Regions from separate parts of the Chromohalobacter sp. genome, predicted to be linked through region 1. Evidence: predicted binding sites of a transcription regulator. Region 1 holds the regulator's gene; each other region holds the start of a gene.
What was found. Region 1 encodes sigma-54, which starts transcription at its own class of promoters, with help from an activator protein. Its sites were predicted from a motif close to TGGCACNNNNNTTGCTNT; they were not measured.

Region 2: a site for sigma-54 is predicted at 968-985, ahead of speB (agmatinase). Genes of this name have one in related genera too.
Region 3: a site for sigma-54 is predicted at 1,157-1,174, ahead of mobB (molybdopterin-guanine dinucleotide biosynthesis protein B). Genes of this name have one in related genera too.

What each region holds. Positions count from the first base shown of each region.
Region 1 covers NZ_JBDOOX010000012.1:113,351-115,613, reverse strand. The annotation lists gene lptB (LPS export ABC transporter ATP-binding protein) at 1-192, shown strand, start outside; gene ABGX75_RS10335 (RNA polymerase factor sigma-54) at 317-1,750, shown strand; gene raiA (ribosome-associated translation inhibitor RaiA) at 1,887-2,195, shown strand; gene ptsN (PTS IIA-like nitrogen regulatory protein PtsN) at 2,203-2,263, shown strand, end outside.
Region 2 covers NZ_JBDOOX010000007.1:218,180-220,442, forward strand. The annotation lists gene speB (agmatinase) at 1-907, opposite strand, end outside; gene ABGX75_RS06200 (sigma 54-interacting transcriptional regulator) at 1,103-2,263, shown strand, end outside.
Region 3 covers NZ_JBDOOX010000012.1:262,349-264,611, reverse strand. The annotation lists gene ABGX75_RS11110 (bifunctional molybdopterin-guanine dinucleotide biosynthesis adaptor protein MobB/molybdopterin molybdotransferase MoeA) at 1-566, opposite strand, end outside; gene mobB (molybdopterin-guanine dinucleotide biosynthesis protein B) at 563-1,129, opposite strand; gene mobA (molybdenum cofactor guanylyltransferase MobA) at 1,324-1,923, opposite strand; gene ABGX75_RS11095 (energy-coupling factor ABC transporter ATP-binding protein) at 2,020-2,263, opposite strand, start outside.

The DNA.
Region 1 (2,263 bases):
ATCATCCGCCAGCTCCGCGACCGCGACATCGGCGTCTTGATCACCGACCACAACGTGCGGGAAACCCTGGACATCTGCGACAACGCCTACATCGTCGGCGATGGGCAAATCATTGCCGAAGGGCATGCCGACGCCATCCTCGCCAACCAGAAAGTGCGCGACGTCTATCTCGGCCACGAGTTCCGCCTGTGAACGCAAGCCACTGGTATCACGCTTGGCTCATATAAATGGCATGGTTGTTGCTTCCATTCTTGCAACTCACGTCGCTGCGGGATAACGTACGGGCACCGTTTCAGGAAGCGACGACCGACTCTCCATGTCCATGAAACCTACGCTTCAGCTTCGCGTCGGCACCCAGCTGACGATGACGCCTCAGTTGCAGCAAGCGATCCAGCTCTTGCAGCTCTCGACGCTGGATTTGCGTCAGGAGATCCAGCAGGCGCTGGACGCCAACCCCATGCTGGAACTCGAGGAACACTTCGACGAGCGCGAAGTCAGCGAGACGCAGGACGACGACTGGAGCAGCGAGATTCCGGAAGACCTGCCGCTGGACAGCGACTGGAGCGATACCTACCAGGACGCCGGGCTCGGCTCATTGAACGGCAGCGGGGGCAGCGAGGAAGGCCCCGACATCGAACGCAACACGGCGCACACCAGCCTTCACGATCATCTGGGCTGGCAACTGGCCATGACCGACATGACGCCACGCGAACATGCGATCGCCGAGAGTCTGATCGATGCCGTGGGCGCCGATGGCTACCTTACCGTGTCGCTCGAGGAGCTTCTCGATGGGCTGCGCGGTCAGGGGTTGGCCGGCCTCAAGATCGGTGACGTCGAGCAGGTCATGATGCGCGTGCAGCAATTCGACCCCACGGGCGTCGCCGCTCGCGATCTGCGCGAATGTCTCCTGCTGCAGCTGGGCGCCCTGCCCGAGGACATGCCGCTGCTTCCCCAGGCCAAGCGCCTGGTGCGTCAATTCCTCGACGCGCTCGCCGGCAACGACCGCAAGCTGCTCAAACGGCGCCTGCGTCTCGAAGAGGCGGAACTCGACCATATCATCGCCCTCATCCGCACGCTCGACCCGCGCCCCGGTCTGGCCTTCGAGGACAGCGACAACGATTACGTCATCCCCGACCTCATCGCCCGCCGCGTTCGTCAGGAATGGCGCATCGAGCTCAATCCCGACGCCTTGCCGCGCGTCCGCATCCAGCCGGATTACGCCGCTCTGATCAAGCGGGCCGACAAGAGTGACGACAACACCTTCCTCAAGCAGCACCTGCAGGAAGCCAAGTGGCTGCTCAAGAGCCTGTCCAGCCGTAACGACACCCTGTTGCGCGTGGGCCGCGAAATCATGGCCCGTCAGCTCGACTTCCTCGAGCATGGCGAAGAAGCGATGAAACCGTTGATCCTCGCCGATATCGCCGGCGCGGTGGACATGCACGAATCGACCATTTCACGTGTCACGACGCAGAAATTCATTCATACCCCACGTGGCGTGTTCGAGCTGAAATACTTCTTCTCCAGCCATGTGGGCGGCGGCCACGGCGAAGGCGACGCCCATTCCAGCACCGCGATACGCGCCCGGCTGAAGAAGCTGATCGGCGAAGAGCCGCCACGCAAGCCGTTGTCCGACAGCAAGCTCGTCGACCTGCTGGCACAGGACGGCATTCAGGTCGCACGCCGCACGGTGGCCAAGTATCGTGAAGCGATGGGCATCCCCTCCTCCAGCGAACGCAAGCGCCTGGCCTGAGCGCCCAACGTTTGCACCCGTCGACGCCGCTGCGTAGACTCGCCGCGGTCGTCGACACCCAGGCATCGCCCGGGGCTATGCATTGCCCTAAAAAGGGTTACAATCAAAGTGCCAACCGATGGAATAGGAGCGTGCCATGCAAGTCAATATCACCGGTCATCACATCGAATTGACCGATGCCCTGCGCGACTACGTCAATGAAAAGCTCGCACGTCTGGAACGGCATTACGACAACATCACCACCGTTCAAGTCACGTTATCCATCGAAAAGGAACGTCACTTGGCCGCATGCACGCTTCATGCCGCAGGCGCCGACCTGCACGCCGATGTGCAGAGCGACGACATGTACGCTGCCATCGACGCCCTCACCGACAAGCTCGACCGCCAGCTCGTCAAACACAAAGAAAAGATGCAGGCACGCGCCCAGGGCGCCGGTGCCCGTTGAATCCGCCATGACACTGGAAAGCATCCTGCCCCCCGAGCGCGCCCTCTTCGGCGTTGCCGGGGGGAGCA
Region 2 (2,263 bases), on a different contig from region 1:
CCATCAGCGCGGTATTGCCGCTGGGGTCGTAGGGCGGCGCGACCTCGACCAGGTCGCCGCCGACCATGTTGAGGCCCTGGACGCCGCGCACGATCTCGAGCCCCTGCGGCATGGTCAGGCCGGCGGCCTCGACGGTGCCGGTGCCGGGCGCCACCGAAGGGTCGAGCCCGTCGATGTCGAAGGACACGTATACCGGGCCATCGCCCATCTGCTCGCGGACTTCGGCCATCAGAGGCTCCAGCGACTTGTGCCAGCATTGCTCGGCGGTCACGACGCGGAAGCCCTGCTCGCGGCACCAGTCGAAGTCGTCGGCGGCGTAGCCGGTGCCCCGCAGGCCGATCTGCACCACGCGCTGGCTGTCCAGCAGGCCTTCTTCCTGGGCGCGACGGAACGGGCAGCCGTGGGCGACTTCCTCGCCGAACATGTGCTCGTTGACGTCGGCATGGGCGTCGATGTGGATCAGGCCGACGGGGCCGTGCTTGCGGGCCATGGCGCGCAGGATCGGCCAGGTCAGGGTGTGGTCGCCGCCAAGGGTCAGGGGCACGGCGTCATGCGAGAGCAGCTCATGGTAGAAGTTCTCGATGATGCCGATGCTTTTCTTGAGGTCGAAGGTATTGATCGGCACATCGCCGATATCGGCGACCTGCAGGCTGTCGAATGGGGCTGCCCGGGTGGCCATGTTGTAGGGGCGCAGCATGCGTGATTCATCGCGAATCTGGCGCGGTCCGAGGCGGGTGCCGGGCCGGTTCGAGGTGCCGATGTCCATGGGGATGCCCACGAAGGCGGCGTCGAGTCCCTGGGCGCTTTCCTGCGTCGGCAGGCGCATCATGCTGGCGGGACCGCCGAAGCGTGGCATGTCGTTGCCACCTAGCGGTTGGTTGAAGCGCGGGGTGTCGTGCTCGCTCATGCATTTCTCCTGGCAGTCAGCGCGGTTTTTGTGTGGCACTTGCCTGTACTCCATCACGAAGTTGCACGAAACATGCCAAGTCTCGCCAACGGAAAATCAATGGGTTAGCACAAAAGGCGATGCAAAAATGTATTGTTATCGTGCCCTGGGTGATTCACTATTGAATTGCGATGCAATAGTGAATCGAGAGACGACATGCCCGACCACGATATCGAGGCCCAGACCCTGAAGGCGCTGGTGCATACCGGACACGACCATGTGTTCATCGTCGATGCCGGCGGCCAGGTGCTGGATGTCAGCCCCGGCAGCGCCGCGGTATACGGCATGAGCCGCGAGGCGCTGTGCGAGACCACGGTGTACGAGCTGGAAGCGCGTGGCGTGCTGTCGCCGTCGGTATCGCTGGAAGTGATACGCACGGGGCAGCCGGCTCAGGTCATGCAACGTACCGGGACGGGACGCCAGGTGATCGCCGAGGCGCACCCGGTCTATGCGGGGGGCCGGCTGGTGCGGGTCATCAGCCGCTCGATGGACATGACCGATCTGCGGTTGCTGCAGGACGAGTATGCGCTGCTCCAGCGGCGCTTCAACGAGCACCTCAAGCGCGGCGGCAGTCCCACGGCGGGAGAGGCGCTGGAGCTGGAGTCCCTCGAGGTGCGCAGTCAGGTCATGCACGAGGTGGCCCAGCTGCTCAAGCGCGTGGCGCCGACCGACGCCACGGTCTTGATGCTGGGCGAGTCGGGAGTCGGCAAGACGGCCTTCGCGCGTCAGTTGCACCGCTGGAGTCGCCGTTGCGAGGGCGCCTTCGTGGACGTCAACTGCGCGGCCATTCCCGAATCGCTGTTCGAATCCGAGATGTTCGGGTATCAGCCCGGGGCCTTCAGCGGCGCCGCACGCATGGGCAAGGCGGGGCTGCTCGAACAGGCCCACAAGGGCACGCTGTTTCTCGACGAGATCGGCGAGCTGCCCCTGGCCATGCAGAGCAAGCTGCTGAACGTCATCCAGGACGGCTATCTGACGCGACTGGGCGATACCCGTTCGCGGCGCGTCGACTTTCGCCTGGTGGTCGCCACCAATCAGGATCTCGCACGCTGCGTGGAGGAGGGGCGTTTCCGTCTCGATCTCTACTATCGCCTGAACGTGATCCCCGTGACCCTGCCGCCGCTGCGCGAGCGCCGCGAGGACATTCCCGGCCTGGCGGAGCGCCAGCTGGCCCGGCTCAATCAGCGCTACGGCATGGACAAGGTCCTGCACCCGCGGGTCTGGCCGGAACTGATGGGCGGCGATTGGCAGGGCAACGTGCGCGAGCTGGAGAATTGGCTCGAGCGCGCCTGGCTCTCGGCCGAGGGAGGCGTGATT
Region 3 (2,263 bases), 150 kb from region 1:
ACCGCCACACGCAACGGCCGGAACAACGAGACATCGGCCAGGCCCAGCGAGGCCAGCAGCCCCAGATGCTGCGGTCGCAGCCGCGTGCCTGCCGCCAGCGCCAGCTGACCGCGGGCGAGATCCTCTCCGGCCCGGCGCACGTTCTGCGCCCGCCGCACCCGCTCGGGATGCTCGATACGCACCCGTGACGCGGCGCTCGTCGCGAGCTGCTCGTTCATGATGACGGTATCCGCCCCGTCGGGAAGCGGCGCACCGGTGGTGATACGCACCGCCTGTCCGGCTGCCAGCCGAGCCTCGAAGCGGGTGCCGGCCAGCACCTCGCCCACCACCGTCACCTCGGTCGGTGGCGCCTCGGGCCATGCCAGCGCAATGCCGTCCATGGCCGCGTTGGTGTTCTGCGGGACATCGATCGGTGACACGACATCCGCCGCCAGTACACCGCCCAGCGCCGACGACAGCGGTACGCGGTGGCATGCCACGGCGGGCGGCGTCATCGCCGCCAGTGCGCCGAGCGTCTCGTCGACGTCGAGCATGCGCTCACCCAGTTCGAAACAGGACAGGGTCATGTCGCCTCCCGGGGGCCTCGGCGCATCGCCGGCCAGCGCTCCCGCCATGCCTGCAGCCACGCGACGAGCGCCGCGTGATCGTCCAGGGGCAGGCGTTCGACACCCGTCGGCAGCGCCACGTCGTCCGGGGTCGCCACCGCACGAACCCAGACATCATCCGGCGCCATGAGCGGCTTCCCCAATGCGCGCCGATGCAGCTCCAGCTTGGGCAGTGGCCATGCCTTGAAGCCTTCCACCAGAATCAGGTCCGGCGACAAGGGCAAGACATGGGAAACCAGCGTGGCCAGGTCCGCCTCTTCCTGCTCGGGCGTTTCCATCATCAAGGCAAAACGCTTGCCCGAGGCGACGAGCATCGGTGCCGCCCCGGCCTGGCGCAGTCGATGACTGTCCTTGCCGGGCTGGTCGACGTCGAAGGCATGGTGGGCATGCTTGATCACCGCGACGTGCATGCCGGCGGCGGACAGCCTGGGCAACAACGCTTCCAGCAGGGTCGTCTTTCCCGTACCGCTCCAGGCGGCAATTCCCAATAGCGGCGTCTCCAGCGTCTCGAGCGATAGCGTCATCGCGTCTCGTCATCCTCGTGTCGGTGCATTGCGGCAGGCGTGGCAACCGCGGTTCGGTGGGCGTCTCCGCCAGCGTCGGCAACAGAACATGGGCAGCAGAAAGCACAGGCAACAAACGTGCCGACACGAGGTCGGCGATACGCGCCTGACGCGCGACATGACATGAAAAATTCCGCCATCTTGCATGCCTCGGGTCAAAATGACCCACCCGAACGCCATTGCCGCTCCATATCGTCACGGTCTCCCGGCGAATTGAGATTGGCAAATGCCTGAGGTTGATCGGAAAAATCGACGTGACACCATGGATGACGCGCGTACCAGCGGTCTATCTTGCGCTCGCCCGCCTGCAGGGCATCCGCGAGGTCATCGCGCAGCGAGGTGTCGATCAGGGCCACCACCGGGTGCGCTCGCTGACCGTCGTGCGCGACCGCGATGCGCCGCGATCCCAGATGCGCGTACAGACGCGTCACCAGATCGACAGGCAGTACCGGCGAATCGCAGGGCACCACCAATGTCCAGGGCGTCTCCACGGCACAGAGCGCGCTCCAGATCCCCATCAGCGGCCCATGATACCCCGCCTCGCGGTCGGTCACGAGCGGGTATCCCAGGGTGCGGTAACGCGCCAGGCTGCGGTTGGCGTTGATCGCGATACGCTCGACCTGGGGAGCCAGGCGCGCCAGGACATGCTCGATCAGCGGTCGCCCGGCGACCGGTTCCCATCCCTTGTCGCGTCCGCCCATGCGCCGCCCTTCACCGCCCGCCAGGATCACGGCCGTCACTTCATCGTCGCGCATGTCATTACTCCTGCTGGATTCGATCTCCCACCATCATACTCGGCTTTACCCCGGACACCGAATCAGCGCACCCGACATGCCTTCGCCTCTGCTCGCTCAAGCCGGCAACGGCGCCTCACGGGTCGCCACGCCCAGACGCTGATGGGCAATATACCAGTGTTCGTCGCAGCGCTCGGTCAACTCGCTGGGCTGATGCGCACTGAGGACGACGGCGCAACCGGACGCATGCAGCGCGCCGACGAGAGCCGCAACATCGCGAACGGCCTGGCGATCGAGACTGGCGGTGGGCTCGTCGAGAAGCAGCACGCGCGGCGACAGCAACCAGGCGCGAGCCAGGGCC